Regions from separate parts of the Paenibacillus sp. S29 genome, predicted to be linked through region 1. Evidence: predicted binding sites of a transcription regulator. Region 1 holds the regulator's gene; the other holds the start of a gene.
The links. The regulator LexA, encoded in region 1, represses DNA repair genes until DNA is damaged. The targets are predictions, from matches to a motif close to CGAACATATGTTCG.
Positions count from the first base shown of each region.

Region 2: addB (helicase-exonuclease AddAB subunit AddB) is a predicted target of LexA. The motif match lies at 1,247-1,260, and genes of this name have one in related genera.

Region 1 covers NZ_JBMOUI010000022.1:1,556-4,729, forward strand. Annotated here, with positions in the region: gene ACL9RM_RS24375 (hypothetical protein) at 1-38, opposite strand, end outside; gene ACL9RM_RS24380 (DUF896 domain-containing protein) at 159-365, opposite strand; gene ACL9RM_RS24385 (LysM peptidoglycan-binding domain-containing protein) at 474-842, opposite strand; gene lexA (transcriptional repressor LexA) at 1,031-1,657, shown strand; gene ACL9RM_RS24395 (hypothetical protein) at 2,292-2,456, shown strand; gene ACL9RM_RS24400 (hypothetical protein) at 2,498-2,638, shown strand; gene ACL9RM_RS24405 (GNAT family N-acetyltransferase) at 3,060-3,174, shown strand, end outside.
Region 2 covers NZ_JBMOUI010000005.1:287,585-290,758, reverse strand. Annotated here, with positions in the region: gene addB (helicase-exonuclease AddAB subunit AddB) at 1-1,180, opposite strand, end outside; gene ACL9RM_RS11150 (class I SAM-dependent rRNA methyltransferase) at 1,417-2,796, opposite strand; gene ACL9RM_RS11145 (Na/Pi cotransporter family protein) at 3,085-3,174, shown strand, end outside.

The DNA.
Region 1 (3,174 bases):
GTGTTTTTGCGTACTTTTCTTTCAAATGATCGGGCCATCTCTCAATTCCTTCCCAGATATATTACAATAAAACAATTGCCTCAAAGCTGATCTATATAGATACCGAGAACGGTACCTAAAACAAAAGGCAAATTGCAGGCTTGGGCGCTTTAACAACATTAATGCTTCAGCCCGTCATTTCCCTTCGATGTATCATCGTCCACAAATTCAATTGTTTCAAGCTGCTGCCGAAAATTACGGCGAATGTTACCTAAATAAATTTCCCGAAGATTGGCGCGCTCTGTGGCTTCCTCTTCCGTCAAACCCTCGGATTTTGCTTTGCGCGCTAATTCATTGATGCGCTGTACCAAGCTGTCTATATCCAAATTGTGTCCCCTCCATAAAAGCAAAGATATAATACACTTTGACATGTAGAAAAGAGCTTGTCAAGGCTCCCGCATTACGCTCCCTGACAAGCTCTAATAGTCTATAGGTCAGAAGTTAGGAAGCTTGAGTACCTGACCTACCTGTACTCCCCGATCCTCTAAACCGTTAATCCGCACAATTCCTTCTATATATACCCGTGTATCCATTCGTTCCGGTTTATGATTTGCGGCAATCTCCCACAACGTATCTCCAGGTTGTACGGTCAGTTTAGTCACTTCTCCCTTGGAAGCTGAGGGTGCCGCGAAAACCGTAAGTACACCTGCCCCTGCAATCCAAGCAACAATCACTAAAATAAGAAGCTTAAGTAAAAGAGTATTAGTAATAATTTGCATAAAATGCGCTCTACCCTCTTTTCGGGTCTCCTGCAAATTTTCTGAATTCATCGGAAAAATACTTTGATAAGTGCTATATTTCATCATTGGCTGCGACCTCCAAACGTTTGTTCTTATGTTTTCACAATATAACACGAACATTTGTTTTGTTCAATAGAAAAGAGAACAAAAGTTCGCGATTATTTTTAGGGATTATTTAGAACTTATGTTTGTACGAACGGAGGTTCTATGCTATAATTTTCCCAAACGTTACTAAATGGGGTTGATACGGTATGTCTAAGATTTCGAGCCGCCAGCAGGCCATTCTTGAATTTATCCGCAATGAAGTGCGTCTAAAGGGATACCCCCCTTCTGTACGCGAAATAGGCGAGGCTGTCGGATTGGCCTCCAGTTCTACGGTTCACGGTCATTTGGATCGTTTAGAGAAAAAAGGACTCATTCGACGCGATCCTACAAAACCACGGGCTATTGAGTTACTCGGTCAAGACGAATCGGATAACAGCAACTTGATTAATTACTCCATTAGTCGTGTCCCCGTCGTCGGCAAAGTAACTGCTGGCCTTCCTATTACGGCGACAGAAAATATTGAAGATTACTTTCCTCTTCCCCAACACTTTGTTGGTGAGGATAAAATATTCATGTTATCTGTTGTAGGCGAAAGCATGATTGAGGCTGGGATTGCTAACGGAGACTATGTAATCGTACGTCAGCAGCAGACCGCTGATAATGGCGATATTGTTGTAGCTATGACAGATGAAGACGAAGCTACAGTTAAAACCTTCTACAAAGAAAAAGATCATATCCGGCTTCAACCTGAAAATCCAGCCTTTGAACCGCTTCGCCTGACACACGTCAGCATTTTGGGCAAGGTTGTAGGACTCTTCCGGGACTTCCACTGATTTCTCGTTCTTTCTTCCCCGTTATTCTAACCACTAATACAAAACCGGCTGCTTAGGGTAAGCCGGTTTTGTATTGTTATTGTGTTTACTATGTATCTCACAACTATTTTTTCATTTCAGCAATCTATTCCTATAGTTTCTACTATAAAATCAGCCTCCTCATCTCAAATAATCACCCACTGATCTTGAGATCACACATAACAACCTACGATCGTATTCAGTACATACAAATACTTATCCATTTCAGGTATTTAGAAAAGCAACTCGAAGCTGTAATTTCCGAAAGAAACAATTACCCAGAAAACAGCCAAGAATATAAACTGCTCTCTGAACAACTGAATCATATTCTTGCTCAAGAGGCGTACTACGAGAAAAAACTTAACACTCTTAATAGTAAATAATTTTCATACTAAACTGCATATTATTTATCTACACTATTAGACTCATGCCGACCTGCCTGTAACATTCTCCTGCAACGTAAAGTTGAAATGGCGAAGACAGGTTCGCATGAGTTTTTTGTTAACCATTAGTAATATAGGTACCAGCTTCTTTTTGCTTTTAATAGATTTATGCTGATACATTACTATCACAATTGACATAGTATATAGCAGACCTAAGCAAAGGAGATATGCAGATGATCAGAAATAGAGTTAAAACGTATAAGCATCGCATCGGAAAAAACAGATATCTGGTCGTTAAAGTCTTTCAAGCCGCAGCTGCTAAAACAGGAAGCGGAAATGCACTAGCAACCAATGCCTTGAATATCAAAATTTCCAAGCGTAAGCATAAACACCACTAAGATTCATCCGTACCTTCATTTCCTTGAAGGGAGGTGATCATATGAGCAGAAGACATTGCAGACGTGATTTGAGAAGAAGAAGATCAAACATCCGTTCGAATCAAAGAGCCGTTGCGCGTGCAAGAGGTAACGCACTGGCTGTTAATCTGTTTAGCGTGAATGATAGACAACGCAGACGTTAATAATCGTTTTCAAGCAAAAGCAGGAAGGATTCTTCCTGCTCAGGCTGTCGAGAAACCCCCTGTTTTTTTGCAGGGGGTTTAAAACTGTCTTAGTGGTCTAAAAACTAGGGTCCTCAGATCGTTTTAAATCGATTTTTGTTTTAAAAGATGCGTCTCCCCATATAAAAATAGAAGTGTCGAAAAGTCCTCTGGACTTTCTCGACACTCTGAGCAGGAAGGATTCTTCCTGCTTTTTTTGTGTTAAACGGTACACCTAACTACTGCTATGAATCGTTGAAGCAAGCGGACGAGATCGTAGAATATCAGACATAGTTGAACAGTCGCTACAATTTTGCTCTTTTTATAAATCTAACAGACAGGAAATGGTGGCTCTCTTTTAGAATAGTGTGCGTAGAGAAATTAAACCAGGAGGAGACAAGCCATGATAATTAAAATGTCACTTTCGAATATGGGAGATTTTAAGAAGTCAAATGAGAATAACGGCTTTATTGTGTCAGGAAGGATAATACCTAAATACGAGAACGATAATTGGACAT
Region 2 (3,174 bases), on a different contig from region 1:
GCTGATCCAGAAATACTGGAACCTCATACTGTTTAAATATCGGTTCCACCCATGGCTCATAATCTTCAATATGACGTACAAACAGAGCCATCTCCCGGTAACGCGCGCCTTCATCTCGGGCCAGACGGCGCATTTCGCGTACAGCCCCTTCCAGCTCTGCACGGCGATTCGCCGCAGTGTACAGTTTTATGCCCTCCGGCTGTTCTTCTGTCCAATGCTCTCGTAGCTGCTGCAGCCGCATTCGTTGTTCCTGATTCCGTAACCCTGTACGATGTTCAAAGTTAGCCTCCAAATACGCCAACGCTGAACGCTCCTTAAATCTCGGCAGCGGATCAGGGCGCAGTAATTGTGTCTGCGTCTCTATCATCAGCTCGTCTGCCATTCCTTTGAGCTTTACATACGTAGCCGCTGAGGGATGAAACAAATCCAACTCATGCGGAAGCTGTCCGCTCTCGTAGCTGCGGTTGCAAGTCAGCGCCACCGTCAACGAAGAGGCATGCAGCATAAGTTGCTCCACCACCTTATATTCATGTGGTGTAAACCTACGGTAGCCATCCATCCAAATGTCTGCTCCACGCACAAGGGAAGACTCCGCAATCTGTTCTGCCAGCATGCGCAGCGTATCTTCACCGTCAATATATTTAAGCGTCAGCTCTCGTTCAAAATCCTCATAGATTAGACTGATATCTTTGAGCTTGCCGCGCAAAATCGGAGTTGACTCTCCCACAGCGTTCATTCGCTCCAGTTGCTCGGGTACAGACCGAGTATCATTTCCATACTGCTTTAGCTCCGTAAACAATGTATTCAACCGATCCACAAAGCCGAGCTGGTCTCCCGAATCCTTAAACAAGCTCAGTTCATCCTTGCGACGACGAATAATTTTATATAAAAGCATCTTCTTGCCTTCTTCCGTTACAGGCACCAGTGCTGAACCCCCGGTTTCCTGCATAACTAAATAGGCAAGACGATGAAATCCCATCACTTGGGCGCGCACCGACCCCTGAATACCGTTTCCGGCTTCTGTAAGTAACGCATGCTCGGAAGCAAATGACGATTGCTCCGGTACAAGTAACAGCATAGGCTTACCTAGCGGCTCCTCGCGTAACATAGACGTCATTTCATTGCGGATTAACGTACTTTTACCACTGCCAGAGCGGCCAATCAACAAGCGGACCGACATGATGCGGCCTCCTTTCCAACGAACAACATTCTATTAAACAGTATAGCATATCAGGCAAGGGAGAAAAGAACGTACGTTTGCCATGTTGTAGCAATTCATCCTCCCCCTAAAAATAAATCAGTCCCGCAGGTTGGCTTGGTGCATGCCTTCTCTACAGGACTGATTTATACCTAAAATGAGTCTATTTTACCTATTTAATCACCAAAAAGGCGATTGACTTTGACTTTGTATGACACCTAAAGCTGTGTCCGGCTGCGCACCTCAAAGATGGCGAATTTCAAGTAATGGCCTTCCTCCACACCCAAAATTTGAGGATGGTCCTTACCAGCCGCTCTCCAGTCTACCAGACGAAGGATTTTGCCGGCATCTGCCGCCGCTTCCTTAATAGTGTCCAAAAACAGCTCTGGCCGCATATGGAACGAACAGCTCGCTGTCACCAGATAGCCGCCCTCATTGACAAGCTTCATCCCATGCAGGTTGATATCTTTATACCCACGTGTAGCTCCTTTGACAGCGTTCTTCGTTTTGGCAAAGGCTGGCGGATCGAGAATGACCACATCAAAGGTGCGTCCGCCACCTGCTGTCAGCGGCTTGGATGTATCTCCTTTGCCCCCGGCTCGTGCATTGCGTTCCTCTACACCTTTCACTTGATTGCGCAAATATTGAAAAGCATCGTCGACGACAAACTCGACGCGTTCCTCAAAACCGTTCAGCTTGACATTATCCCGCGCACTTTCAATCGCATGCTCAGAAATATCAAGACATGTTACTTTTTTAGCACCATGTTTACATGCATTGAGCGTAAAGCTTCCCGTATGTGAAAAACATTCCAATACGGTTGCGCCATCCCAGAATGGGAATTCAACAACCTTACCACTTTTATTCACTGGCTTCAAGACCGTTGTGCCCGCATCTCCTGAGTCTGCAGCTACTTCTTGTAGCGTAATTCCACTACGTACTCCCCAACCTGTCATCATCGGTGCTATGGCAGCACGATTTTCACGCTGGTCAAAGAAATAACCCGTCTTCTGGCCCTCTACGATATCAACCTTGATGTGCAGGCCATTTTCCGTAACCACCACATGACGCGGGCAATCACCGTACAAAGGACCCTTCGTTTGTTCCAATCCTTCCAGCTCACGGATGGATACATCACTTCTCTCATATATACCAACAGGACCCACTACTTCAACGAGCGCATCCCTGATTTCTTCCCTGCGCCGATCCATGCCAAGCGTTAACAACTGCACGACTAACACATCACCAAATCGATCTACAATCAGTCCAGGCAAAAAATCAGCCTCGCCGTACACCAACCGATAAGCGTTTCCTCCGGTCACAAAACGTTCGCGGTGCTCCAGACATTTGCGAAAGCGTTGGGCAAAAAAGTTTTGATCCATTGCTTCCAGCGGCTCGTAGGACATCACACGTACTGTAATTTGTGAAGCCGGATTATAGTAACCTGTCGCCAAATAACGTCCCTGATGGTTAACGATGCTGACCAAATCGCCTGCCTCTGGGTCACCCTCAATCTTGGCTATTTCGTTTTTAAACACCCAAGGGTGTGCGTGCTCCAGCCTTTTTTTACGGCTGCGTTCTAATATTACTGAAGGCAAAATCCTTCACTCCCATTCTTGAATTACTCAAAGTGTTAAAACGTTGTTCGATAGGGGCGCGGCTCCGCGGATCATTTGATCTTACGATCGCTCTCGCTTCTCCAGATTCAAATGATCCGCTTCGCTACTGCCCGCCTGTATATCGACGTCACGCTTTTAAAGCTTGTGAAGATACTACAAAAATTATCGTTCTATAAAAAAACAGCTCGGCCATGCTTGTCATGGCTGTCCCCGACAGATCATAGGCTGTTACATAAGTATTTTCACCTAGAAAAGGGGGCTATGCCCGTGTTTATACATGTTATACTCCCGCTGTGCGGTGGGCTGTTTATTTTTTTGGGCGGGATGAAGCTGATGGAAGCAGCCCTCCGGCATTTG